Regions from separate parts of the Moritella viscosa genome, predicted to be linked through region 3. Evidence: predicted binding sites of a transcription regulator. Region 3 holds the regulator's gene; each other region holds the start of a gene.

Region 1 (10,126 bases), on a different contig from region 3:
TTGGCACGAAGGTGGCACTTGGGTATTAAGCAGCCGTGATAATCAAAATGTTGTCTCTATGGATATCAGCTCTTCCGATAATGGAAAAACATTCGAAGGCAGGATGGTGTACGAAGGTGAAGGTGCTATTGGATTTAAAGCTACACACATAATTGGCAATACGTTTGAAGTATACAATCAATGGGGTGGCACTTCAGCCCCTTGGCATCGTGGTGGTGACATGATCATCGGAGGCAGAAATAATCAGCTCGTAATTCAGTTAAAATTCACATCAAACAATGAAGGAAAACAATTAGTTGGTGAAATGACTTATAGTGGAGAGGGTGCAATTGGTTTTAAAGCCGAAATAGAGTTTAGCCCTGTACTTGTGACAGAGTAAAAATAATGAGTCAGCTTGCCCTCTCACATGCGCAGGAGGGCAAGTTATATTCACCACAACAAGATTGTTACATTTAGCTTGCAGCGCTAAACACACGGTTTGAAACAAATGGTGTGTTTTTAAGTTTAGGGAACTGCTTGGCAATCGCTAAAACAGCTAAATCAACGAATGGTTCTACAATGATAACTGTCATGTATGCTAATCCAAAAGAAGAGATCGATGCGATATTTTCAACGCCAAAACCTTGTCCATAGAACGCCCAAAAGCCAACCCAAGCAACGATACCACCTTGGTAAGCAGTAGACAGTTTAAACGCTTGTGAATAAGACAGGTCTTTATACGCAGTTTTAGGATCAATGATCTTTTTAGCCAGATAAGACATCGCAACTAACGGCATAATTAACGTCGTTACATTCATGCCAAACTGAGGTAAGTCAAACGGTGCGAAAAATACCCCCTGAATTAATAACCCCATGATTAAACCAATCGCCGCAGGCGCAAGTCCAAAAACAAGTAACAGCGTCGACCCCATAATTAGATGTACTTCCGATACTCCAACAGCCTCGTGTGGCAGCACTTCAAAAGAGAGAAATACACAAATAATAGCGAGTAGTGATTTAAATAATAAAGACGTCATCCCTTGGTCTTTAATGTGTTCCCATGTAAATTTAGTACTTAATCCAATCGCAGCACCAGCCGAAATATAAGACAGCCCAATTTTACTTGCGTCAACCATTCCAGGTTCAATATGCATAACTTTTCCTCGTAATTTAAAATAGCCCCAAGTTACTTAAAAATGCTTGGGTATGAAATACGAAAGAACTACGACAGAGGTCAAATATAACTAGAATATGAAAAATATAACTAGAATATGTAGTTAATAACCGCTTGCCCAAGCCCTCCGCTTGTTCATGTTATTCTTAAATTCTTAAGGTCGGTCTCCGGACTTATGAATAATAAAACATTCAATTACCGTTGCGGGGGCAGCGTTGGATTTGCACCAACTTCCCTGCTAAATTTAAACAAAACTCAGCACCAGAAGAACAAGCGAGGAAGCTACACATTTTTTTCATTGCCGTCAATTTAAAGGCGAGAACATACAACACAGTCAAATCAGAATAACAATTCACTATAACGATAAAATTCAGAGCTATAATTTAACTTAAAGTTACTGTTTAGAATAAATAAAACAAAAAATGAAAATATAAAGCTCATTATAATAAGCATAAAAAATTAATTCAGTTAAAGATCCTTACAACACAGATTCTAATCGAGGATGTAAGTGCGTCTGCAATACTTGTAATACCAGTGATCTTAACCATAGCAACGCTGGATCACGATCATTACGTAAGTGCCAAGACATAGATAAGATATTTCCACTCGAAGATGTTAAGCAAGCACATGCACTCAGTGAATCACAACGCGTGCGCGGTAAGATCGTGTTACAAATTATCGATTAAGGCCTCACCAACAAGTGCATAAGACACAACATATAGCTGCTTAATACCGGGATAAATATCTTGGATCACACCTTTAAGCACTGCTAATGTCATGTTTTCTTGCTCAGCATGGAAATCAGATAACTCAGAAAATAAAATAGGTTCTACGGAGAGAATCGATAGCTGACAAAATTCACGTCCACTTTCTAACGTAGAAACCGTCACTATCGAACCCGGGACATAGTTACTTTCAGATGCATCACGAATGGTAATGGTTTTTTTACCGCTAAGAATGTCGGTTTCAAAGCGTTCAAAGAAGGTCATGGTGGTTGGTTGTGTCATACGGGCTTCTATTATAAAGATAAAGGATAGGCATTATATCCTATTTCCTATCCAGCACGACCCCATTAGAATAGTGTGATTGCTATCACCCTATTATCTACTATTGTTGACTCTTAGCTAAACCATTTTCTAAGTCAGCTAAAATATCATTTATATCTTCAATACCAACAGAAATTCTTACTAGCGAATTTGTAATACCAGCTGCGAGGCGATCACTTTCTTCCATGCCAGCATGAGTCATGGTTGCAGGATGAGAGATAAGACTTTCTACGCCACCTAATGACTGCGCTAACGTAAACAACTCTAGATTAGCAAATAATTTTTTCACTTCCGCTTCGCCACCTTTAACATCAAAACTTAACATTGCGCCAAAACCCGCCTGCTGCTTTTTAGCGATATCATGGCCAGGATGATCTTCAAAACCAGGAAAATACACGGTATCAATAGCATGGTTAGATTTTAAAAATTTCGCCACTTTCAAAGCATTTTCTTGGTGTTGCTTCATCCGAATAGGTAACGTTTTTAGGCCCCGTAACGCTAAAAAGCTATCAAAAGCACTACCTGTAATACCAATGCAGTTTGCCCACCAAGCTAGCTTTTCACCAAGGGCTTGCTCTTTAGTCACTAAAACACCACCAACCACATCACTGTGGCCATTAATGTATTTAGTCGTAGAATGAAAAACAATATCAGCACCGAGCCCTAACGGTTGTTGCAATGCAGGGGAAAGGAAAGTGTTATCTACCGCAACTAAGGCACCAACCTCGTGACACGCTTTAGTAACCACCTCAATATCAACTAAGCGTAGCAATGGGTTACTTGGGCTTTCAAGTAGCACTAATTTAGGTTTTTCAGCTAACGCTTTAGCCAATGCGACGTGGTCATTTTGATTAACAACAATTAATTTGAATTGACCACGTTTAGCTAAATGGGTAAATAAACGGAAACTACCGCCATAACAATCATGAGGAATAACCACTAGATCGTCAGTGGACAACAATTGACATAGAAGATGCACAGCTGACATACCGGTACTGGTAACAATGCCTACGCTACCTTGCTCTAAATCAGCAACGGCTTGTGCAAACGTTGCTCTCGTTGGGTTTCCCGTACGAGAGTAGTCAAACGAACGTTTATCATTAAAACCTTTTAATGAATAAGTGCTTGATAAATGAATGGGAGCAACGACAGCACCATGATGCTCATCGGTATTTATTCCTGCTCTCACTGCCGCTGTAGTGATATTTTTTATCTTGGCATTTGACATACTTTTCCCTCGTATTCGACAACAGTGGTCATAATTATACCCAACAACCACGAAGATGGCTAGACAGCTAAACCTCTAGACAGCCATAACACTAAGCCTTCTACATATTTTGGTCAAGATGTTTTTAACATAAGTGAAATAACCATCATTCACATCAGGTTTGAAATGTACTTTAGTGGGAACTCTTGAGAAGCACTGCTCACAATAAATAATAGGAGCAATTTTGCCCGCCACTCCGTAGTTGATAGAATGGCGAGTGTTTTACACTTATTTTAAGAAATTTTTAGCTCGTCGGCACTGAAAATAGCTTGTCGAACACTAAGTTATAGCCATAAGCGTAAAATAAATAGAACACTACCATATCAAGCACAAACGCATCCCATAAACTTAGGTCTAAAAACCACAACTAAAAGTTAGTTTCCATCTGATTTCCTGATACATATATAATATCGCAACTACTCCTTTAAGGAATTCTTACAAACTCTTACAAATTCTCTCTTAATGAAAAATGCCATCTTTAGTATAATTTTATTCATAAAGATATTTTATTGGTTAATACGACTATATATTTACATCAACTCAGCATATACACCGTTAACCACTCTCGATGATTTCGTTATAACAAAGCGATACCCATCGAATAAAAATATATTCTTAAACTTAAAATATAAATCATCCTATATGTGTTGGTTTTACTAGGAATAAAAAATCGATGTCTACAACTAACATCTTTGACTTCGCCGATCTGATTTACCCTAATGCAAAAGGGATAAGAAAAATACAAAAAAAAGGGCGATTCTATTTTTGGGCCGTAACAAACAGCAAAGCTGTCAATGCGATGGCGATTCTTTTTTCCCGTGAAAACTTAAAAGCAATATTAAAATCCACCCCCGAGATAATAGAAAAACCGCTAAAACCTTATCTTTGTGTTAATTGGTCAAGTACGGATCGTATTGAACACTTAACTCAGCATTACCAGTTTATTGATGATACTTTTGGAAAACACGCGAGTGCAGTTATTTCGGGTGAAGGTGTTACAATCTTAAAGTTCAAAAGCTTAAGCGAACAAACATATCGAATTCAGTTGCATAAAGGCACAAGTCGAGAAGGTGGAATCGGCATCCGTTTAGTTAACGATAAAAACCAAAGTATCTACGCTTTATCCTGTAATATTTCTGGCACACATACTAAAACAATGCATATTGGTATGTTGCAAGGTCCTCGTGATTTAGTAGAAGATCGCCATACGCTGATTAAAGAGTTAACCAAATCATTACATGGGTTACGCACTAAATCATTATTGGTTGAAATAGCATTAATGCTGTCCCGTATTTTAGGGATCAGTGAAGTAAAAGCGATTTCCAATAAAGGTCATATCTACCAAGCAATACGCTATATAGGCTCTAAACGAAACTCGGTAACCTTTGATTATGATGGTTTGTGGGAGGAGTTTGAAGCAAAAAAACTAGACCCATACATGTTTGGCTTGTCAGTGTTTACCCCACGAAAAGATCCACTGACATTGAAAAAAAATAAACGTAAAATGTACACTAAGCGATACCAATGGCTCGATGACACAGAAATAGAAATGACGAAAAATTTAGCGCCTTGGCTAGTGAATCCAATAACACAAGGCGATCAAGCTGCCTAAGTACATAATCAACAGCTAAATACAGGCTCACAACATTAAGCGTGTGAACCTGTATTCAGTTTATAAATTCGGTCCGCATACAATATCCCACCTATATTATACGCTTGTGGTATCACTTCGTTAAGCTGAAAACCGCACTTCACCAATAGCCTTTCTGAAATACTATTACCTTCAGTGACAATACCTTGAAAGACTGAGATAAGGTGCACGCGCATTGCCCAAGCGATAACCCCAAGCAATGACTCAGTAGCATAACCCAGACCAAAGTATTCCGGTAATAACAGATAACCGACTTCTGCAGATCGGCCATCATAATCAAAACCCGTGATACCAACCGCCGTATTGGTTTCAACATCAGTGATCACCAAACATAACCAAGCACCAGAAGTAACAGACCAATTAGGTAAACGTGATTCAAATTTAACACGAATATCATCGTCACTTAGTTGATCAAAACATTTTTCAATCACACGCGATTCTGTATGTAAACGTAAAAATAACGGCCAATCTTGTTCCGTTATTTGACGCATACTTAAACGTTGAGTCGTGATCTGCATATTACTCCCTTTACCACATAATGCGATTTAACAGCCTAACTAGGCCAATATCATATATTCCAGATGATACTTTTACAAAGTAAACCTAATTACATATTTTATAAAGTAAATCTAAATATCATAAAAGCACACATACCTATAAAAACCACAGCTAACGTATTCTTTATCTTTAAACTTAATAACACGGTCAACAGACCCGCATATAAAAAGGCACTATTAAAAAATGCCATCTCACTGCTTTGATGGCCTAGAAATACAATCGGCACCCACATTGCGGTTAATACAGCGGGGGCTGTAAAGCTTAGTGCACGCTTTATTCTTCGGCTTAATTCAAATGAAACACTGCGAGATAAAAACAAATACCGACATGAAAATGTAATACATGCCATCCCACCTAACACTAGCCCAAAATGATCCATCATGTTACTCCTTAATTGAGGTGAAATAGCCCGCTAACATGCCACAAATAGTTGCAATAATAAGTGCTGAATCAGGTATATAAATGGATAATACTAAGGCACTAAAGCCACTCACAATGACAGCAATAAGTATTGATGAATCTTTAATTGACGGGATAACGATGGCAATAAAGGTCGCGGCGATCGCAAACTCTAACCCTAAATTTTCTAGGTTCGGAATGTATTGCCCCGCAACAATACCTGCGAACGTAGAGGCATTCCAAACAACATAAAACGTAATACCAGCACTTACCGCATATAGTGCAGAAAAGGTCTTATGTTTTTCGATATAAGCACAAGTCACTGCAAACATTTCATCCGTGAGAAAAAAGGCAATACAACTTCGTGATAAAAAAGAACGCTGCCGAACATGCTCTCTAAACACGGCTGAATACAAAAGGTGACGAGAACTGATCACAAAAGTAGATGAGAAAATAGATGAGATGGCTCCCCCTGCCCCCATAATAGTAATACTGGCGAGTTGTGCAGCGCCAGCAAAAACCAGTAACGACATTAACTGAGTTTGGATAGCCGTCAGTCCAATTTTAATCGCTAGCGAACCACATAAAATCCCCCAAGGTACAGTTGCCAGTGCCAGCGGCATAATATCTATCACCGCTCGATTAATTGTTTTCACATCGCTTGTTATCGGTCTTGTTACAAGGTTACAGGCGACATCAGTTTCATTTAGCATAAGTAAACTCCTTCAATATTTAGAAGTAGCTTAAAATTAAAATGCTAAAGCATCTTGTACAAAACTGCTTGTTTTTGAAATTTACTCGGCGACGTACCCATTGCTTTTTTAAAGTGTCGATTGAGATGGCTCTGATCGTGAAAGCCACAATCAGCCGCCACTTGCACGGGCTTCACACCAAGTATTAACAAAGCCTTAGCCTTCTTCAAACGAACCTGAATCTGGTAACCATGAGGGGCAATATGAAACATTTTTTTGAATTGTCGAATGAAATGAAACTGACTTAATCCAGCCATAGTGGCAAGCGTTAGTAATGATACATCCTCTTCAGGATGCGCATCAAGATATTCTTTTACTAACAATAATCTCTGCTTACTACCCGATATATCTCCAAGTGTATTTTTCATCGATGAATGACGAAGAGTCATATTCATCATGGTGCTATATAAAATTGTTTCAATGAGTAATTTTGAGGCATTACTGTCTATTTGAGCAAAGAGTAGTCTTAATTGCGCTGATAACTGTGGGTCTTTAACCACGGCATGATTAAAATAAGGCGCGTTAAACAGACCATCATAAAGATCATTCGTCATACTCTCAAAATGTGACGGATGAGGATACATAGCCCGGTACCGCCAACCTTCCTGAGTCGCAGACTCCCCCGTATGAACATCATCGGCATTCACAAAAATAATCGAGTTTTCATCCGCTATATGTGTGTTCCCACTGCGGTCAAATCGTTGCGCACCTTTATCTATGACACCTATCGTATAACCTTCATGTACGTGTTTGGAAAATGTCTGTTCTTGATAATCAGCATCCACAACTTCCAACCCGTTAAGGGCATCTACAATTTTAAATTCAGCTTTTTCCTTGCTGATTTGAGACATCTTATTACTCATCCTATTGGTGTATTATTTTATAGTACAATATTGCTCATATTTTTGAAGTTATCGTTAATTTTCTACTCACTCACCTGCGCAAGAGTAAATTCAACAAAGCGTCGATTAGCCAAAGACAAATATCCATCTTTACGCCACGCAAGTGCGAGATCCAAATAAATCGGTGGATCAAACGGTATACCTTTAACGTCCTCTTCTTGATCTGTGACTAACTCCAGTAATGCCGTAATAGCAAATTCATTTTTAACAATATTAAGGATCATGGTGATCAGGTTTGTTTCAAAAGAGTAATTGGCGGTCATATTATTCGCTTTACACAGACCATCAATCACTTCTCGATGAAAATAACCCGCCTTAAACATAACTAATTCATGGGTAAAAAAATCGGCATAGGTTACCGACCTAGCATCTGCCAAGGCATGATTTTTTCCTACAGCAGCCACCATTTGTGGACGAATCAAATACTGAACGTGCAAACTTTCAGGCACATGGTCATCGACAATAACTCCCAAATCTAATTCACCAGAGAGTAACTTTTCTTTAATCGTTTGCGTACCCGCTTCGACAATGCTTAAGTTTAAATGAGGGTACTTAAACTTGAAGGCCATTAAGATTTCGGGAAAGAAATACGAGCCCATCATCCCCGGAATACCAATACTCACCTCACCTTGATCCAAACCCCGCAAATCATTTAATGCAGTTTCAGCATCTGTAATACGAGTAAGAATATCTTTACTGTGGACAAGTAAGACTTCCCCTTCTTTAGTCACAACCACGCCTTTGCTGCTGCGAATTAATAATGGCATACCTATTTGGTCTTCAAATTTACGCATGGCAATACTCAACGCCGACTGCGCAATACCAAGATGCTCAGCCGCTTTGGTATAACTGCCCTGTGCAACAATAGTGGCAAAATAATGTAGTATTTTAGAATTAAGCATAACTAAAATAGATACCTCCCATGATATTTATATATTTTTCATATTAGCATTAGATCGCTAATCTATAAGCATTGTTAGTACTGCATGACTCTAATAAAGCAGAACATGCCATTACCTTCGCTATTTCCAGGACAGATCAATGATTGCACTGCACTCTCAAGATTATAAAAAAGTAACCCTAGGGCTTGGACTAGGTTCATTTTTGGTGTTTTGCAATTTGTACTATTTTCAGCCTCTACTGCCGTATTTCATGGTTAAGTTTAATGCCACCGAATTACAAGTTAACTGGTTATTTTCGAGCACTTCCTTAGCTATCGCCTTATCACTGCTGCCTTGGGCAATCTTATCTGAAATTATTGGTCGCAGACCAATCATGCGTTGCAGTTTAATACTGATCCCCTGTATTAATTTTTTAATGTTTATTAGCGCAGATCTACACACATTAATATTACTGCGTGCAGCACTTGGCATTGCTCTGGCAGGATTTATTGCCGTGGCAGTGGCCTATATGGCAGAAGAGTTAGAGCCACCAGCAATGTTGATCGCAATTGGCGGTTACATCAGTGCCAATACTTTAGGCGGTATTATTGGTCGTATATACGGCGGCGTCATGACCGATATAATCGGCTTACAGTGGACGACACTTACGATGTCGATACTCAGTGGCATAGCACTGCTCATTATATTCCCACTAATATTAAAACAACGCCACTTTATCGCCCGACAAGGTAGATTACAACATCATGTAATACAAATAGTCAGGCATATTAAAAACCCGAATCTGATTTTTGCTATGTTGATTGGAGGACTCAATTTTTCGGTATTCATTAATATTTTTTCAGTGATGGGATTTAAATTATCTGCCGCGCCTATCTCCTTACCCGCCAGTTTATTATCACTGATGTTCCTGTGTTATCTCAGCGGCACATTATCAGCAAGATTAAGTGGACGTTGGATGCATAACAACTCCTTATTCAGCGGGCTATTACTCGGGATCGGCATTAGCTTGGTCGGACTCATCATCCTATCGCTGCAAACGATGCTGACAATCATTATCGGTTTATTAGTATTAAGCGCTGGCGCATTCTTTATTCATGCTCTTGCTTATAGCCATATCGGGCGCAGCGCAACTCAGGGGAAATCAACAGCGACCGCACTATATCTTGTCATGTACTATTCTGGCGGTAGTGTCGGTGGCTTTATTCTTATTTACTGTTGGCAAATAGAGGGATGGTGGGCGGTACTTGCTGCAACAAGTATCATTTATACCATGATGCTAAGCTTGGTCTTTGCACTTAAATGGGTTTCCCGCAATCCAATCATAGCCACGAATAACGAACTTGAGTCTTGTCAGGCGTGATTATCGATTTCAGTAAAACTAGATTGCAACTCGTGCTGCTACTGCCAGTAAGACCACACCAGTTACCTTATCAATTTTGTGTACATTATTTTTTAATTTAGCAAGCAATGACGACTGCGATAATACAATCGCAATG
Region 2 (10,126 bases), on a different contig from region 3:
ACAATCATTCGTACCTGACATGGCTGGTAACGGCAGAGATTTAATGGTTAGGATGATTCAAGAACCAAGTACTTGGGCTATTTTAGTCGGCTTATTTGTTATCCGCCTATTCGGTACTATCGCTTGCTTTGCTTCGGGCGCACCTGGTGGTGTATTTACCCCGATGTTAACGCTAGGCACTTTATTTGGTCTTGCTTATGGCGTTATTGCGGCCGAGCTATTTCCCAGTTTCGTAGCCGAACCAACCGTATATGCGATAGCAGGAATGGGGGCGTTATTTGCCGCTACAGTCAGAGCGCCAGTGACAGGTATTGTATTAGTGGTTGAAATGACTGATAGCTATGAGTTAATTCTGCCTTTACTTATCACTTGTCTTGGTGCAACGTTTGTCGCACAAGCACTCGGTGGTAAGCCACTTTATGCAGAATTATTGAAGCTGTCATTACCTAAAGAACCTGCAGCAGAAGATAACGCTATAACAGCAACACGGTCTCCAACAAGTTAACGTCTTATTTTAACCAGAAACAAAAAAGCACCCTAATTAGGTGCTTTTTTCATGATATTAACTAAGTCTATAAGCGTCTTAGAATACCCATTCCAAGCCAAATAATATATCACTTGTTAAACGCTCATTCGGCATCTTCTTATATTCAACCGTTGTATGATTATATTCAACAAAGAAATGCGCAGTTGGCATCAAAGCATAATCTGCACGAACGATCCATTGCGTGTAGTTCTCTGTATCACCAAACGCTAAAATTTCTGGACTAAAATGAAATTCAGCTTCTAAGCTAAATTCTTCAGTTAGACGTAAACCACCTAAGCCACCAAATGCTAATGCATAACCATCGCCATTATCGTTATCCATTCTCATGCCTTTCGCACCTAGCTCAAAGAAAGTTGAACCAACATCTTGAAATGCATAAAGGCCCGTATCTAGGGTATAACCATTGTCGATAGTCTGTAGGAAGTCACCTTTTAACTTTAGCGCTTCTTTCATTTCAAGATCATAACCCAAAATAATATTATCGTTATTGAAGGCAAGTGAGATGTTTGATGCTGCACTACTAAAGCTAACAAGTAACCCGGCAGTGATGACTAATGATTTTTTCAATGACACTTTATTATTCCCAATAGCAAGAGTGGTAGTTACATTTAATGATAGTGAGCGAATAATTTTTCTCATTGAAAAAATCCCGCCACTTCATACTTTTAATACTTTCGTCCTATGCTACTTCATATTGACTATTTATTACATATATACATAGACAAAAATTCTCTTTAAATAGTACTTTTAAACATATTTGCAAAATTAATATGATCTAAGGACTATCTTAATACAGGTAAAATAGTTTAGAATAGCCGTCTAGATGTTAAAACTTCTACACATATGAACGTAAATCACGTCGGTTGTGTTTAAATTAAGAGAGAATTAAAACCATGGCTAAACACTTGTTTACCTCTGAGTCAGTATCAGAAGGTCATCCTGATAAAATTGCAGACCAAATCTCCGATGCTGTACTTGATGCAATCATCGCTCAAGACCCAAAAGCACGCGTAGCCTGCGAGACTTATGTTAAAACCGGTATGGTTATGGTTGGTGGTGAAGTCACGACTGACGCTTGGGTTGATATCGAAGAAATCACTCGTAAAACAGTTCGTGACATCGGTTACATCAACTCCGAAATGGGGTTTGACGCCGACTCTTGTGCTGTATTAAACACAATTGGTAAACAATCTCCAGACATCAACCAAGGTGTTGACCGTGATGATCCACTAGAGCAAGGCGCTGGTGATCAAGGTTTAATGTTTGGTTATGCAAACAATGAAACTGAAGAATTAATGCCTGCTCCGATTACTTACTCACACAAGCTGGTTAAACGCCAAGCTGAAGTACGTAAAAGTGGAACTCTTCCTTGGTTACGCCCTGATGCAAAAAGCCAAATTACATTTGCTTATAATGATGGCAAAATTGTTGGTATCGATGCAGTTGTACTTTCAACTCAACATTCTGAAGATATCAAACAAGCAGATTTAGTAGAAGCTGTGATGGAAACAATCATCAAGCCAGTACTACCTGAACAATGGTTAACTAAAGAAACTAAATTCTTTATTAACCCAACTGGTCGTTTCGTTATCGGTGGTCCAGTAGGTGACTGTGGTTTAACTGGTCGTAAAATTATCGTTGATACATACGGTGGTATGGCGCGTCACGGTGGTGGTGCATTCTCTGGTAAAGATCCATCAAAAGTTGACCGTAGTGCAGCATACGCAGCACGTTATGTAGCGAAAAATATCGTAGCTGCAGGCCTAGCTGACCGTTGTGAAATCCAAGTTTCTTACGCAATTGGTGTTGCAGAACCAACATCAATCTCTGTTGAAACATTCGGAACAGGTAAAGTAAGCGAAGAGCTACTCGTTAAACTTGTGCGTGAACATTTCGAATTACGTCCACACGGTTTAATTGAAATGCTAGATCTTAAGCGCCCTATTTACCAAAATACAGCTGCTTATGGTCACTTCGGTCGTAAAGAATTCTCTTGGGAAGCAACAGATAAAGCTGAAATCCTACGTGATGCAGCAGGTCTTTAATCAATATTAGCTTTTAGCTAGCAGTTGATTACAAAGAGGCGCTTTTGGTAACATAACCAAAGCGCCTTTTTTATAGATGATGATAATGCCTGACGATTTACAGCAAATAGACCTAACACCAACAATGCTAGAAAAACGAGTATTAGCTAAGATAACAAGCAGTTATCAGCAAGCTGAACAACGTTTAAACCGTACTTTTCCTCGTCCACAAATTAAATTTAATCAGCGTGGTAAAGCCGCGGGTAGTGCACGATTACAAACGAATGAATTACGCTTTAATCCCATTTTGTTACAAGAAAATCATCAGCATTTTATTGCGCATACAGTTCCACATGAAGTTGCACACCTATTGGTTTATCAAATGTATGGGCGTACTAAACCGCACGGTAAAGAATGGCAGCAAGTTATGAATCAAATATTTGATCTCGCAGCCAAAACCACACACCAATATGATGTTTCGACTGTGAAAGGCAAAACTTTTACCTATGCTTGTCACTGTACAGAACACTTACTAACAATTCGTCGCCATAATAAAATAGTTCGTGATAACGTCAAATATATGTGTCGTTATTGCAAACAAAGTTTAATCATAAAACATTGAATTATATTTAATAACAATCGATTAAACAAAACTATAGATGTGACAACTTGTTTAATAATTATCTGAAAAATTGACGTATACAGGTGTATTTATCTGAATTCATCAGATAAAATAACTCAATACATACCATTGTGATAGGGAACAAGGTTATGACTCAAACGTTAGATACTGCAAGATCTACCGATTATGAAATGGAAAAACTGATAGCTGCAGTTTTAAAGCGTAACAAAAATCAAGCGGAGCAAATCGCCCGAACTCTTGATCTGAGTGCTTTATCTATCTCTCAACGAATTTTCATGGCAAAGTCCGGTGTGTTAAAAGAAAAAATGCTTACGGATTCAGATATCGCAGTACGTTACGCCGCTTCTCGCGCAAACTAACCACTTCGATATCTAGAGAGCAGTTGCTATCTTCTGCTCTTTTTTTATATCTAAACTCCCCTCTCTAGTTCAACAGTAACACTTCTTTTATATTACACGCATTTTTAACAATCCTATTCACAGTTAATACTCCGTTAATTAAGGTTATTTTACTATTCTACCGTCTATTCTAAGCTGTGCTACAATGCTGAATTATTACATTGGAGCAGTCTGTAATGTTAAAACAATTCGGTACCATAGTTATATCAACCACATTATTATTTCCTTTTTTTTCTAATGCTTCCGACAATGGCAATCAAAAAAACCAATCCTTTAATAAAGCCAAAAAAATGCTTGAACGGCAGGTATATACCGATGTACCTAGACGCACAATCTACTGCCACGCTGATTTCAATAGTAAAAAGAAGATCACCGACCATAATGGGTTTACTTCGAAAAAGCATGTGAAACGCCAAACTAAATTGGAATGGGAACACGTCGTTCCTGCAGAGAACTTCGGTCGTAATTTCAGTGAATGGCGAGAAGGAAATAGTGCATGTGTGAATAGTAAAGGTAAAAATTTTAAAGGCCGACGTTGTGCTGAAAAAGTAAATATCGCTTATCGTTATATGCAAGCAGATATGTATAACCTCTACCCTGCTATCGGTGCTGTTAATGCATTACGTAGCAACTATAATTTCGCCAGTTCTATCACTGCAGAAAGAAATCAGTTTGGTCGCTGCCCAATCAAGATAAAAAATAAAACGGTACAACCACCTAATTATGCCAAAGGCCAGATTGCCCGCGCTTACCTATATATGGAAGCCGCTTATCCAGCCTACAACATAGGTAGGCAAAAACGTGAATTACTAGCATGGGATAAGCAATACCCAGTGACTCGTATTGAATGTCGACGCACGCAACTTATTGAGAGCTTGCAAGGTAATGAAAATGGCATTGTTAAATCAGCCTGTTTAGCTCGTGGCTTTTGGTAACCTGATTATTGATTTGGCACACAGGCTGCAAGATTTAGTTGTAACCAATTAATGAAGTTTCGCTGTAAAACATTCTGCTGACTGTCTTTACCTAATAAAGTATTGCCTTGCGCTAATAAAGTATCATCTTGGCTTAATAACATATAGCGATGGCCCGAACGGGTAAAGCCAAACGGTGCAACTAAGTTACCACGTTGTAGATCATCCATTACTAAGGGGTATGAGCCTATTGCCGCCCCTAAATTATCAACCACCGCTTGTAAACAAAAGTAGAAGTGTGCAAATGTCTGTTCACTTTGCACCTTCAGACTTTGTACTTTAAGACATGATGCAGCGCTATCTTGTAAGCAATTATCCCAAGCCTGCGGCCGAGTCTGGCTATGTAATAATTTAATCTTACCAGCGTCATTCTGTACCTGTTGCCAATATTCAGGAGAAAAGACAGGGCCAACCCACTCTTCAACTAAGGGGGTCTGTTGGTAGTCATGCAATAGTGGAAAGTCATCTCGTCGTATTGCCAACGACAAACCATTACTGCCGAGTATCACAGGACCACCAGCTGTTGATAATCGTACATCGACATCGACATTCTCTTGATAAAAATCACTCAAGCGAGGCATTAACCAACGCATTGTTAATGTTGGCTCACACGATACCTCTAAGTGTGTATGCGTAACTTGAGTAACATGCTGAACACCCGCTTCCAAGGCATTAAATGCTTGCTCTGTATATCCAGATAATAGTTTACCAGCAGGCATTAATTTCACATTTCGCCCTTCACGATAAAACAAATTTACCGCTAAGTGCGTTTCTAATGTTTTAATCTGCTTACTCACCGCACCATGGGTAATACACAGCTTATTAGCAGCTTTGCTATAACTTTCAAGCGCTGCTGCCACATGAAAAACATGGAATGCTTTTAAATGCCTCATTGGTGAATTTTTCTCACATATTAATTGAAATCTATTCGATTATAGCGAAGCTGTAATTCACCTACAATGAACACCTATCAATAATTATGAATCATAAATGGAATCGTTATGGAAATATTTAGCTTGGCTATATTAGGCATATTAATCGTTATCAGTCCGGGGGCTGACTTTGTTTTAGTCTTAAAAACCAGTATTAATGATGGGCGTAAAGCCGATATTTTTACCGCGCTAGGTCTTAGCCTCGCAATCTGCGTGCACATCAGTTATTCAATGTTTGGTATTAGTTATTTAATCTCACAGAATGAATTTTTATATAACATGATCCGCTACGCAGGTGCTGGCTATTTAATCTACCTTGGTATTAAAGGTATCTACTCTGCTGATAGCCAATTAAATACCACAACGACAGAACAACGAAAAAATAAAAACTGGCAATATCTGGTACAAGGTTTTCTGTGTAATGTATTAAACCCTAAAACAATGTTGTTTTTCTTAAGTGTATTTAGCCAAGTCATCTCACCAGACTCAAATGACAATACATACGCCTTTATCTACGGTATTTATATGATTTTCCTACATGGAATATGGTTTGCCATCGTAGCGATATTATTTACTTCAGCGGCATTACAGACACGATTATTACGTGTTAGAAAACGATTGAATCAGGTGTGTGGGGTTGGGCTTGTTAGTTTTGGCGCATTACTCGCACTGAAGTAATCGCAAATAAATAATATTAGCCTCGACTACAGGACTGAGGCTATTTTATTTCATAGCTAACAATTTTTATTCATACAAATACGGCGTATGCAGTTCCATATAAACCTCTGGCGCTGCCAGCGCTGTAAAACCAAATTGTTGATACAATCCATGGGCGTCACTGGTGGCTAACATCATGCGTCTGAGTCCCTGTAAATCAGGATGATCTAATATAGCCGCCATGAGTAATTTACTTAATCCTTTACCTTGATGCGACTCGAGTACAAACACGTCAGATAAATAGGCAAAAGTCGCCTTATCCGTGATCATCCGCGAAAACCCCACTTGTTCACCCGCTTGAGTGAATACACCAAAACATAACGAGTTTTCAAGCGACCGCTTTAAAGTACTCATCGGAATTCCTTTTGCCCAATATGTACCCGAAATAAATTCGTGTATTACCGCTAAATCCATATCCGCAAAATTAGCACTGATTTTATAATTTTCATCCATAATGACCACTCCATTTCACATTTATAATCAACAAATTAGATTAAAAGTATCACGATATAAACATAATCAAAATAAAACGATATTAAATATACCGAAAGGAAAGGCCATACCTTATATAGCTAAGGATTCGCTTGAATATTTAGCTTAATATTGGATGCAGCGCTATAACCATAAAGATCTATGTACCACGAACCTACCTTTGGAGCATCAAAGGTGCAGCTTTCGTTATTACCTGAGTCGTTTGATCGACAGTCGTATCGACGACGTGAAGACTCAGCACCATGCCGGACATAAAGATCGACATCACCACTACCACCTGACATTGTTACAGTGAAACTAGTGTAATCTTCATTCAGCTCCTGAGTGAAGTGTTCCCACCGCCAGGTACCCACAGATATATTAGATTCTGTTCTGTCGATTACATTATTGCCACTACCACTACCAGCGATATAATTGCCAACCAAACTCAATCCGGAAAATGCACTATACCCTTTAACTCGGACATAATAAGTACCGCCCGATGCAGTAACATTACAACTTTCATTATTACCTCCGGCGTAAGGACGGCAATCATAAATACTATCTGTTGGCTTTGAACCAAATTTAACATACAGGTCAGCATCCCCCGTTCCACCGTTAATAATAAAGCTTATATTTGTAGCAGTGGTTGGGACTTCCATTCTAAACACGACATCTTGCCCTGCATTCGCGGTTAGATTAGTTCTGGCTACACTGTTTATTAACAAATCATCTTGTGGGGGAAGAGGAGGAGGCGTATCACCGGTACCACCTTTGGCCAGTTCACCAAGATAAGCAACTGCCAATTTGGCGAATTTTATTCCATGCTGAGCATCAAAGCTTGAATCATTCTCAGTATGTATCTTGGTATTAATATCTCCCATGGTTGACTCGAATGGTATTGATGCTGCAAATCCTTGGTTATACCAAGACGCATGATCAGAACAACCATAGCCACATTTGTCATAGCCATAGCTGATATCAGAAAAATAGGTATCAATAAGCTGACTCATAAACTGATTTTGCGCACGACTGGTATAATCTGTCATAAAGACAATATCATGCTCTGCAGTACCATGATGTCCTGTCATATCAAACTGAGCCACACCAATAACATTTTTACCACTGCTTTTAAAATCCTGTGCGATAGCATTAGAACCTCGTAAGCCGACCTCTTCAGCAGCATAGGCGATAAATTTAACCGTTTTGTTAGGCTTAAATCCACTAGCAACTAATGCTCTTAACGTTTCAGTAACCACAGATATACCGGAAGCATTATCATCTGCACCAGGAGCTCGGTCTGAGGTTCCCGACTGATTTATAGAATCAAGGTGTCCACCAATAACCACTATATCATTAGGCTCTGCTCTACCAACTACAGTTGCTATAACCGACGGTTGCTGCCAACTGTGGTTATAAAATTCCACTTTAATATCGGCACGATCACCCGCAATATCCGTCCAGCTATTCTTGATTTCCATAGCAGCATCAACCCCGGTCTGTTTGTTATAATAACGATTATGAAAACTACTTAAGGTATTAACTGTATTAGCTAAATTATCTGCTGATAACTCACTCACCAAGGCATCAACCCCACTTGTGTTATTAATAGTGTAATTGACCATTATCTGTGTTTCGATTTGCGCTGGTGCACTGGCAAATACCTGTGCTTGCTCAAACGTTTCATGGAAGAAGAAACCGCCACAGCGGTTAAATTTGTGGTGCATAAGTTCACTGAGCTGATCTATTTTGTCTTCACTCATACTGACCAACGCAATCTCACTATTACCAGCGTTTAGCATATTGTTCTGACTTAGGCTAAACTGAGCGTGATGCTTCTGGTTAATTAATTTGTAAGCATCTGACCCTAAAGTGATCCACACCTGTTGTGGTGTCTCAATATTTTTTTCAGCCTCTGTAGCCAACGTCGATAGAGAAACTAAACCTAATAGAAGCAAGGTATAAGATAAATTTTTCATTGAATTTTACCTGAATAAGAGAGGGGGAATATCCCCCTACTAAATAAAGAACGATATGTTTAAGGATTTGCCTGAATATTTAGCTCCACATCAGATGCAGTACTGTAACCGTAAAGATCTATATACCATGTACCCGCCTTTGGTGCATCAAAGGTACAGCGTTCATCATTACCTAAATCATATGGGCGACAATCATATCGTTCAGGTGAAGACTCAGCACCATGCTGAACATAAAGATCAACATCACCACTGCCACCTGACATTGTTACAGTGAAACTAGCGTAACCTCCATTTAGTTCCTGAATGAAATGTTTCCACTGCTGGCGATCTACAGATATATTAGATTCTGTTCTGTCGATTACATCATTACCGCCACCACTACCAGTTGTATAGCTGCCGACCAAACTCAATCCCGAAAAAGCGCTATATGCTTTAACTCGGATATAGTAAGTCCCACCTGATGCCGTAACATCACAACTTTCCTCATTTCCTACAGCATAAGAGCGGCAATCATAAATACGATTTGTCGGTTTAGAGCCAAGCTTGACGTAAAGATCTGCATCTCCGTTACCGCCACTCATGCTAAAACGAATGTCACTGGCACCTGCAGGAACTTCCATTGTATAAATAATCTCATCACCACTGTCAGTACCAAGACCTGTTACCGTAACCCCATTTTCTAATATTTTCTTACTATCAGGAGGTGTCGTTCCGCCACAACTAGTACCAGGACTGGCATTAGAATTAATGCCTACCGCAGCTAATGAAGCTTTAACCTCATCAGTGCTATAACCTAAATCACAGGCCGCATCCATAACACCATTACCAGCCTCATCCCAGTTAGTATTAGCGCTCCAATAGAGTTGGTTGGCTTTTGCGTAAACAATAAAGGCTTTTTTTGTATCCCAACCAACTGTCGTTGCCAAGTTATAAAAAGCCTTGTTATATACACCAGAAGTATTATGCACATCCATGCCTGAATTATAATTGGATTGATGATCAATAGATTTTCCATCTCTGGTCGGTTCATCCATATAGCGTAATGCACCGTTACCTTTGAATATTTGAGCACCGACCTGCCAGTCATTAGTACCACTCATAAAAAATTCAGCAGCTTCACCAGCCATATCAGAAAAAGCTTCATTTAAGCCTCCTGATTTAGCCTCATAAACCAATCCTGAATTTTGCTCGGTAAAACCGTGACTAACTTCATGAGCTGAAACATCCAAACTTACTAATGGATAGAAGTACGATTCACCATCACCAAAGGTCATCGCCGTACCATCCCAAAACGCATTCTCATAGTCTTTGCTATAGTGCACCCGCATTTTTAGCTGAAAAGATAACGGCGCAGTATTAATCCAATCGTTATACATATCAAATACCACACCACCAAAGTAGTGGGCATCATTAAGCGGAGAAAAAGCACCATTAATTGATT
Region 3 (10,126 bases):
CTCATATATCCAGGGTCATGAAAAATTCGTACCTTATTTCCGCTCTGCAACGCCTGAGTTAGAATTAGGTAAACTGCCACTCGGTAGCCGTCCAGCAAAACGTAAACCAAACGGTGGTGTAGAAAGCTTACGTGCCATCCCTTGGATCTTTGCATGGACACAAAACCGCTTGATGTTACCCGCTTGGTTAGGTTGTACCGCAGCATTCAAAAACATGCTCGATTCAGGTCAGCGTGAGACACTGCAAGAAATGCAGCAACAATGGCCGTTCTTTAATACTCGTATTGAAATGTTCGAAATGGTATTTTTGAAAGCTGATGCTTGGTTAGCGGAATATTATGACCAATGTCTAGTGACTGAAGATTTATGGCATTTAGGTAAAGAACTACGTGCAAGTTTGGCATTAGCAACTGAATTGATCTTAGGTTTAACACCTGACACGCAATTACTTGATGCCCAACCTTGGAGTAAAAAGTCAATTGAGTTACGTAACCCGTATACAGATCCCCTGAACATCCTACAAGCAGAGCTATTAAGCCGCGCACGTAGCTGTGAAGAAGTGAATCCTGATATCGAACAAGCCTTAATGGTAAGTATCGCTGGTGTTGCAGCAGGTATGCGTAATACCGGTTAACTTTCAATTTAGTTATCAGCTAATGAGTAGATAATAAAATGCCGACATCATCGTCGGCATTTTTAATTCTCATATAAGCTCACAGCAGTATCGTTTACTACCTTGGACGTACACCCAGAGTATGACAAATAGCATACGTTAAATCAGCGCGGTTTAACGTATAGAAATGAAAGTCCTTCACCCCTTCGCGCGACAATACTTTCACTTGATCAATAGCGATACTTGCGCCAACCAGATTACGTGTAGCTTGATCATTATCTAAACCTTCAAACTGGCTGTGCATCCAATTAGGCACTTTTACATTGGTCAGTTTTGAAAACTTACATAAGGTTTTATAATTTGATACCGGTAAAATACCCGGCACGATCTCTTTATTAATACCGACTGCCGCACAACGGTCTCGGAAGCGTAAAAAACTCTCAGTATCAAAAAAGAACTGTGAAATAGCACGATCAGCACCGGCATCAATCTTATCTTTTAGCGCGAGCAAATCTGCTTGCGCATTTTTTGCTTCCGGGTGAACTTCTGGATAGGCAGCAACTGAAATATCAAAATCATTTACCTCTTTTAATAAAGCAACTAAGTCAGCCGCATACATATCAGGCTGATTCAATCCAGTTGGTAAATCACCACGTAAAGCCACGATATTACGAATACCGTTATCCCAATAATCCTTTGCAATCTGCTTTAATTCTTGGCGATTAGCGTCAATACAAGTGAGGTGTGGCGCAGCAACTAAACCCGTTTCATGCTTAATTTGTTTGATAATGTCATGAGTACGATCACGTGTACCGGAATTTGCACCGTATGTCACTGACACAAATTTAGGGTCTAACGCTTTGAGGCGATTAATCGATTCCCATAAGGTAGACGTCATTGCTTCAGAGTTTGGCGGGAAAAATTCAAATGAAACGTTAATATCACGTCCCAATTCAGAAACGCTTTGATTTAATACTTCAATATTTTGTGCATTGTGAAAACTCATACTCATATCCCTTAAGATGCTTAGACGTCCATACCGCTATACGTCTTAATAATCACAAGTTTGATGGATAAAGTCAACGCACATAATTCATCTTAAACATGAATTATATGCGCATTGGTTTTCGACAGGCGAAAATGTAAAAATTAACGTGCGAACAGCTTACATAATTGGAACAGGTCTGATTGAATAGCACCCGCAGTAACATCTCTACCAGCACCAGGACCTTGGATCACTAATGGGTTATGACGATACCAATGGCTATTAATTGAAAAAATATTATCGCACGGTAATAAGTTCGCAAATGGATGGGTTGGTTCTAAGAACTCTAACCCAACCTGCGCCCCTTCTTTGCGACTAAAACTAGCGACATAGCGTAATACTAAGCCCTGCTTTTTAGCTTTATTAAACATACGCAATATTTTTTCATCTAGTTCTTCGCAATGCTCTAGAAACTCATCAACTTTAAATTCCATTAGAGCTTTAGATACCAATGACTCTAATTTTATATCACTAAGCTCCATGTCATAACCCGCTTCACGGCTTAAGATAAGCAGTTTTCGCTGCACGTCCTTACCCGATAAATCTTCACGAGGGTCAGGTTCCGTTAGCCCTTGATGCCAAGCTTGTTCCACTAATTCCGAGAACGCAATTTCACCATTATATTGTTGAAACAACCAAGATAAGGTACCAGAGAAAATACCGCTAACAGCAGTCACTTGATCACCACTGTGTTGCAGCATCCCCATAGATGATTGGATCGGTAATCCAGCACCGACCGTGGCATTATATAACCAGTAGCTTTCATTATCACTAAAGCTTTGCTTAACCCGATTATAAAACTCACTACTCGCTGCGCCTGCGAATTTATTTGCGGAAATCAGGTGGAAACCATGTTGAGCAAATTCAGGATAATAATAGCTGATGGCTTCACTGGCCGTAATATCGATAATCACCAATTCATCAAACGGGTGCAGTGCGAGGTTAGATAATAACTGTTCCCAGACAAACGATTCAGGTTGAAAATTATCAAGTACTGTCACAGCATCCAGACCATTGAAATCTAATACCCCGCCCTGTGAACCATACACACCGCATAAGCACAGTTCGACATTTTGTTGCTCAGGTACTTTATGCATTTGCTCCGCAAACAAAGATAGCCAACCGGCACCGATATTTCCTTTACCAAACAGCACAACACCAATGCGCCTTGGCTGCTTAAATAACGCTGTATGCAGCTCTTTCAATAACGGCTCTAACACCACTTTCTGCAGAACGGCACTGATACTTAAATGGTTTTCACCTGTCTGTACAAATATCAGAGTGTGCTCTGAAATTAATTGATAAAACAGATGTGATTGCAAAGCATTATCCGTTACACCAGAACCCACTAACGCCACCATACAAAAACCACTTACATGCTCAACGGCCATTACGTTAGATTGTTGCTGTTTATATATTGCTAATGCAGCAAGTACAAACTCAACAATTTCAGCAGTATAACCTAATCTAACTATATGATCCGTCGGACGCCGTTTAATACAGATTGGTGATAGTTGCTGCTGCGCTAACAATGTAATTAACTGATTATATTGTTGTTGGTAATCAACAACATGATTAAACTCAACATCCACTAAATGCAAGTCATCAATCGAGGTAACAATTTTCGCCCCTTTACCTTTTGGTAAACGACGGTGGATCTGGGTTGAACCTTCATCAGGAGTATAACTGCAGCGTAACTGAACATGCTGTTTACTCTCGGCAACAGGTTGTAGTGTACGCGCATGTAATACGGGTGAACCTAAACGTGCTAGCTCAGCGGCTTCATCAAGTGATAACTTGGTTTGCAGTTCAGCATCTTTTACGCGACGAGGATCGGCACTAAATATCCCCGCAACATCACTCCAAATGGTGGTTTGCTCAGCATCCACTAACGCAGCTAACAATGTCGCAGAATAATCAGAGCCATTGCGCCCTAATGTCACAGTACGCTGTTGTGTATCAGCAGCAATAAAACCGGTCACAACAACGCGATTATTCAGCGTCGCTAAACACGATGCTAACTTGTGGCGAGACACAATTTCATCAACCACAGGTTGCGCAGCTAATTCAGTGGTTAAAAATAAGCGAGAATCTAAATCATTGGCTGGTAGCTCACTTTGACTCAGCAAAGCCGCTAATAATCGTGCAGACCACATCTCTCCATGCGCTAAAATTTGACTTTTAACATACACATCAAGGCTAGTTTCTAATAGATGGCCTATGGTATGAATATCATCTTGTAGTGCAGAAGTGAGTTGTGCACATAAGTCACCTTCTAATAGTTCTGCAATTAACTTAATTTGATACTCGCTCGTCGCAATAAGACGCTCCGACGCAGCTTGATCACCATCTTCGGCCAATTGTAATAACTCTAATAATTGGTTGGTGGTCTTACCCGCGGCAGAAACTACAATAAGATCGCGTGCTTTGGTGTGTTGACTAATGATCGTCAATACTCGACGATAACAGGTAGCATCAGCTAAACTACTGCCACCAAATTTATGAATACTGCGCTTAATTGCGTCCATGCGTTCTCCCGAACTTAATATCGAATTAATGTATTACCAGTAACTAAAAACATACACCATTAGCCTACAACAGGTCAATAGACGTCTAGAGCTCTTTACATACTGATTGCCAATAATCAAATTCAAAGGTAGACTTATTACTTATTCATAAATAATAATTTACGCAAAGGTCAAAAATGACGAAGTGGAACGGCGAGTATATTAGCCCCTATGCAGAACATGGGAAAAAGAGTGAGCAGGTTAAGAAAATTACTGTTTCAATTCCTTTGAAAGTATTGAAAGTACTGACAGATGAAAGAACTCGCCGTCAGATTAATAATCAACGCCATGCAACCAACAGTGAGTTATTGTGTGAGGCATTTTTACATGCTTACACAGGTCAACCGTTACCAGCGGACGAAGATTTAACAAAAGACAAACCAGACAGTATCCCTGAAGAAGCTCGAGCACAGATGTTAACACTCGGTATTAATATTGATGATTATTTAGAACAAGATGATTAATAGATAAATAGTAGCGAAGCAGTTATAAAAAAGGCACTCCTTTATGAAAGGAGTGCCTTTTTTGATTTCAACAGTCTGTATTCCAGATCTCAATGCAGTCTATTAATAAATTCAAAGCCAGAATATAGTAATTAAGCCCTAAAAACTAAAAGGTGCAGCACGGCCTCTTTTCTTTTCCACTTTTTTAGGCTCCGCCACTTTTGCTGTTTGCGTTTGTTTTTCTGCAGCTTTTTTCTTTTTCTTCTTTTCAGGCTGCTCCCAAGTATCCGCTGCAATACTTTCAACCACAGGCTTAGCAGCAGCAACTTCTTCTACGCTATTCTCTACAACCTGTAGATCAGATTCATCAGTTTCAACATCAGTGCTTGTCATTGCATCATTAGCAATGAAATCGTCTTCAGTCAGTTCATGTTCTGCCATGTATGCAGCCACAGAGTCTGACTCTAAAGCAGCCGGGTCAACAAATTCATCTTCAGGAAAATTTTCGCCATCATCAGTTTCCGCGTAATCAGCGTCATCATATGATGCCAACTCTTCAGCAGACATAACCTGATACGCTTCGCCATCAAAACCGATGATGTCACCAAACATAATTTTTTTACGTTTACGAGTTTCAACTTCACCGTTTACATACACATAACCGTTAGCAATATGGTTTTTTGCTTCACTGCCCGAGGTCACTAGGTTCTCAATTTTTAAAATTTTATATAATTCAATTGGTTCTTCAGAAACAACAACAGGGATGACTTCAATTTCGTATTCTTCAGACATGGAAACCTTAAATGTGGGCAATATAGCGGCTCTTTATACAAGTATAAGCGCAAAAATGCAAACGCCAAGGAAAGACCTTGGCGTTTGTTAGAATTATCTAATAAATTTACAGCATGTAATTTTCAGGTAATTCTATACGTGATACACCCGTTTCAACCGCTGCTAGTGCAACAGCGCGTGCAACGCGTGGTAATAAGCGTGGATCCATTGGTTTTGGAATAATGTACTCTTTACCAAACTCTAATGATGTTGCACCAGACGCAGCTAATACTGACTGTGGCACTTCTTCTTTGGCAATTTCACGAATTGCATGTACTGCCGCCACTTTCATTGCTTCATTAATCACACTTGCGCGTGCATCTAATGCACCACGGAAAATGAATGGGAAGCACAATACATTATTAACTTGGTTTGGATAATCAGAACGACCAGTTGCCATGATCAAATCTTGACGTGCCGCATGCGCTAACTCAGGTTTAATCTCTGGATCAGGATTCGAACATGCAAAAATAATTGGATTATCAGCCATCAATTTCACATCGTCAGCAGCCAATACGTTTGGACCTGATACACCAACAAATACGTCGGCGCCGTTAATCGCATCTTGTAACGTACGCTTATCGGTATTATTAGCAAAATGCTGTTTATATTCGTTAATGTCATCACGACGAGTGTGAATCACACCTTTACGGTCTAACATGTAGATTTTTTCACGTTGTGCACCACATGAAATTAATAATTCCATACAAGCGATCGCTGCTGCGCCAGCGCCCATACAAACAATAACAGCTTCCGCGATGTTTTTACCTTGAATGTCTAGCGCGTTAATCATACCTGCAGCTGTTACGATTGCGGTGCCGTGCTGATCGTCATGGAATACCGGGATCTGACAACGCGAAATTAACGCTTTTTCAATTTCAAAGCATTCTGGCGCCTTAATATCTTCGAGATTAATACCACCGAATGTATCGGCAATATTGGCAACTGTATCAATAAATTCTTCTGTCGTACGGTGTTTCACTTCAATATCAATCGAATCGATATCTGCAAAGCGCTTAAATAGTAGTGCTTTACCTTCCATTACCGGCTTTGAAGCCAGTGGACCTAAATTACCGAGACCTAAAATCGCAGTACCATTAGTGATCACCGCCACTAAGTTGCCTTTGGCCGTATATTTATAAGCATCATCAGGGTTAGCAGCAATTTCACGCACTGGTTCTGCGACACCTGGACTATATGCTAAAGAAAGATCATCAGCGGTTTCTGCTGACGTAGTAAGTTGAATAGCAATTTTGCCTGGTTTAGGGTTCGCATGGTAATCCAATGCTTGCTGTCTAAGGTCTGACATACACAATATCCTGAATGAAATGAATGCACATAACTCACCCCCCTTAATTCAAGAATAACAAGGTGTGAGAAACAACGTTGGGGGAATTAAAATAATAATCGAATGTAACGCCAAATATTTAACTTTAATTTAACACAGGTCACTTTTATTTTACACTGAGCTAAATGAGCTAATAATATTGTTACCATGATTCTACATTAATTTAAGTTGTTTATTCTACCTTTACACTGGTACGAAGTGTTTATTTTTATATAATTTGCGAACTTTAGAAGAACATTTTTATCCAAACGAAAGCACTTAAGTTAAATCTAAGTTTGATAAATGTTTCAAACTGTTTTTCAGGTATAAAAAAAGGCACCCTAAGGTACCTTTTTGATTCACTACAACAAATTGTATAAATACAATTCTTATTTTGCAGCAAGAGCGCCAAAACGCTTGTTGAACTTATCAACACGACCGCCAGTATCAACATTACGTTGCTTACCAGTGTAGAATGGGTGACAGTTTGAACATACGTCTAGCGTGATGTTTTTACCGCGAGTTGAACCAACAGCGAAAATGTTACCGCATGAACATTTTGCTTCCATAGAAGCATATTCTGGGTGGATACCTTGTTTCATAGAAACCTCAATTTAGTTATGTCGCCATCTGAAACACTGCCAGACACCACATAAAGTTATAGAATTTTTAGGCTGCGAATAATATAGGATCTTGCCCCTAAATATCAATAGCTGATGCATAAATAAACCACAATTAGAAGATTAAACAGAAAATATCAAGACATTACCTAGTTAACAGCCGTAAACTGTTTGCCGAAATACAGATTTAGCCCGTAAAAGAGAGTTGAGTAAATGCCAGTTGTCGCCGTTGCCGTTCCCATACATTTAAGCAGAACTTTTGATTATACCTATTCTGATAATGAACATATTCAGCCAGGTATGCGTGTCTGTGTTCCCTTTATGAATAAGCAATTAGTAGGTATAACACTGGAAACCAAAAACGGCAGTGAATTTCCGCTCGAAAAACTAAAGCCAATCATTAATGTACTCGATGACAACGCTATTTTATCAACTGACATGCTGGCATTTTTTAGTTGGTGCGCTGATTATTACCACTACCCGATTGGTGAAGTGATCGCACAAGCCTTACCGGTATTATTACGTAAATTAGAGTCTGCAAAATTAAACAGCTATACATTCTGGCAATTAACCGATAACGCGCATGAATTAACAGCTCAAGAATTAAATCGTTTAACACCGGCTCAATTACAAACCATCAAGTTACTGGCTGAAACAGGACTAACCCAATCACACTTAAAGTTAGCCAATATAAAATCAACGACCATCAAAGCATTGCAAGACAAAGGGCTAATTAGCCAAGAATACATAGAGGTCCAAGATAACGATGCTCAACACTGGCGCCAGAATCTCGTTATTAGTGATAATCGCCCCTCCCTCAATACCGAGCAAGCGATCACCATTGCGGCGATTGATATTAATCACTTTGCCACTTACCTGCTTGATGGTGTTACTGGTAGTGGTAAAACCGAAGTCTATCTGAATGTCATAGAGAAAGTATTAAAGACTGGTAAACAAGCGCTGGTATTAGTCCCTGAAATAGGTCTCACACCACAGACTATTTCACGCTTCAAACGTCGTTTCAACGTACCTATTGTCGCGTTACACTCAGGTTTAAATGACGCTGAACGTCGTGAGGCTTGGCTTGAAGCACAAGCAGGTGTTGCAGGTATTGTCATTGGTACACGATCTGCAATATTTACCCCCATGCATGATTTAGGGGTGATCATTATTGATGAAGAACATGATGGGTCGTTGAAACAGCAAGAAACATTTCGTTATCATGCGCGAGACTTGGCCATCGTCAGAGCCCAGCGTAATAACATTGCCGTGGTATTAGGTTCAGCAACCCCTGCTTTAGAAACCCTACACAATGCCATGACAGGTAAATATAGTCACTTGCAGCTAACCCAACGCGCTGGTAATGCTCAGATGCCGAACCATCACCTCATCGACATCAAAAACCAGTCCTTAGACTCTGGCCTCTCTGCTGAGTTCATCGCATTAATGGCAACCCATTTAGCCGCAGGTAATCAAGTCCTGCTATTTCTGAACCGCCGTGGTTATGCGCCAGCAGTCATGTGCCATACCTGTGGTTCAATGGCTGAATGTCAGCGCTGTAATACCTATTACACCTACCATCAATCACGTAATATATTGCACTGTCATCATTGCGATGAACAATTTCCAAAACCACGTCGTTGCCCAAGTTGTGATTCCAATGAGATAATCACAGCTGGTTTTGGTACTGAACAGTTAGAAACTATGCTCAATAATCACTTTCCACAATACCCGATTATTCGTATTGATCGGGATAGTACCAGCCGCAAAGGCAGTTTAGAAAAATCATTAGAAGCCGTGCGCAAGCGAGAGTTCCGGATTTTGATCGGGACCCAAATGCTCGCCAAAGGTCATCATTTTCCAGATGTCACCTTGGTAGGACTCATTGATGTAGATAGCGCCCTGTTTAGCAGTGATTTTCGTGCCCCTGAAAAACTCGCGCAACTGCTTGTGCAAGTATCAGGTCGTGCCGGGCGTGCAGCCAAACAAGGGGAAGTGGCGATTCAGACCCATCATCCTGAACACGAACTTATTCAAGACCTAATCAATAACGGGTACAGTCATTTTGCCCAAACAGCATTACACGCCCGTTCTATGGCCAATTTACCGCCTTATAGCTTTCAAGCTTTATTCCGTGCCGAAGCTCATCAGTTTAGTGATGCCAACGCCTTTTTAGTCGAAATAAAACAGCTTGTTCAAGAGTATAACCACAACTCACAACTGCTTTGTTTAGGTCCGATGCCTGCCCCAATGGAGAAACGTGCGGGTAAGTACCGTTTACAATTATTGCTGCAAAGTCCACAGCGTCAGCACATCACTCATCTATTACGCCAAATAATGCCCAAAATAGAAGCATTAAAGTCTGCACGTAAAGCCCGTTGGTCATTAGACGTAGATCCAACTGAAATGTTGTAATGATATCGGCATTTATCCATTGATTAGCTAGTCAAATGCCCCTAATCACGCTAAAATGATCGGTCTATTTCACTCATCATTGCTAGTTAAGAGAATCCATGAAAGAGCATATTATACAGCTGCTAGAGCAGACAGTTACGATCTTAAAAGAACAACAAATCATTCCTGCAGATGCACAACCTCGCATTGCAGTAGATCGTACCCGCGACAAAGCTCATGGTGATTTAGCAACAAATTTAGCAATGATGATGGCAAAACCTGCGAA

The links. Region 3 encodes MetJ, which represses methionine synthesis genes. Its sites were predicted from a motif close to TAGACGTCTAGACGTCTA; they were not measured.
Region 1: a site for MetJ is predicted at 3,496-3,513, ahead of metB (cystathionine gamma-synthase). Genes of this name have one in related genera too.
Region 2: a site for MetJ is predicted at 1,360-1,377, ahead of metK (methionine adenosyltransferase). Genes of this name have one in related genera too.

The regions. Positions count from the first base shown of each region.
Region 1 is NZ_FPLG01000020.1:20,032-30,157, reverse strand. Features, by position in the region: gene BT797_RS03355 (lectin OAA family protein) at 1-379, shown strand, start outside; gene BT797_RS03350 (energy-coupling factor ABC transporter permease) at 453-1,133, opposite strand; cobalamin riboswitch at 1,295-1,434, opposite strand; gene BT797_RS24680 (zinc-binding dehydrogenase) at 1,741-1,839, shown strand; gene yqfB (N(4)-acetylcytidine aminohydrolase) at 1,822-2,160, opposite strand; gene metB (cystathionine gamma-synthase) at 2,261-3,427, opposite strand; gene BT797_RS24500 (chlorhexidine efflux transporter) at 3,711-3,833, opposite strand; gene BT797_RS03325 (VirK/YbjX family protein) at 4,140-5,078, shown strand; gene BT797_RS03320 (GNAT family N-acetyltransferase) at 5,114-5,635, opposite strand; gene BT797_RS03315 (AzlD domain-containing protein) at 5,734-6,057, opposite strand; gene BT797_RS03310 (AzlC family ABC transporter permease) at 6,059-6,787, opposite strand; gene BT797_RS03305 (AraC family transcriptional regulator) at 6,832-7,677, opposite strand; gene BT797_RS03300 (LysR family transcriptional regulator) at 7,752-8,630, opposite strand; gene BT797_RS03295 (MFS transporter) at 8,770-9,990, shown strand; gene BT797_RS03290 (LysE family translocator) at 10,009-10,126, opposite strand, start outside.
Region 2 is NZ_FPLG01000054.1:119,212-129,337, forward strand. Features, by position in the region: gene clcA (H(+)/Cl(-) exchange transporter ClcA) at 1-505, shown strand, start outside; gene BT797_RS09575 (YfaZ family outer membrane protein) at 584-1,186, opposite strand; gene metK (methionine adenosyltransferase) at 1,441-2,592, shown strand; gene BT797_RS09585 (SprT family zinc-dependent metalloprotease) at 2,678-3,193, shown strand; gene BT797_RS09590 (hypothetical protein) at 3,343-3,573, shown strand; gene BT797_RS09595 (endonuclease I family protein) at 3,789-4,547, shown strand; gene BT797_RS09600 (LysR substrate-binding domain-containing protein) at 4,553-5,479, opposite strand; gene BT797_RS09605 (LysE family translocator) at 5,588-6,196, shown strand; gene BT797_RS09610 (GNAT family N-acetyltransferase) at 6,263-6,688, opposite strand; gene BT797_RS24565 (M20/M25/M40 family metallo-hydrolase) at 6,808-8,685, opposite strand; gene BT797_RS09620 (M4 family metallopeptidase) at 8,745-10,126, opposite strand, start outside.
Region 3 is NZ_FPLG01000090.1:23,974-34,099, forward strand. Features, by position in the region: gene ppc (phosphoenolpyruvate carboxylase) at 1-634, shown strand, start outside; gene metF (methylenetetrahydrofolate reductase) at 732-1,619, opposite strand; gene BT797_RS13105 (bifunctional aspartate kinase/homoserine dehydrogenase II) at 1,763-4,186, opposite strand; gene metJ (met regulon transcriptional regulator MetJ) at 4,363-4,689, shown strand; gene BT797_RS13115 (RNA-binding S4 domain-containing protein) at 4,828-5,460, opposite strand; gene BT797_RS13120 (malic enzyme-like NAD(P)-binding protein) at 5,567-6,808, opposite strand; gene rpmE (50S ribosomal protein L31) at 7,216-7,428, opposite strand; gene priA (primosomal protein N') at 7,660-9,861, shown strand; gene argS (arginine--tRNA ligase) at 9,960-10,126, shown strand, end outside.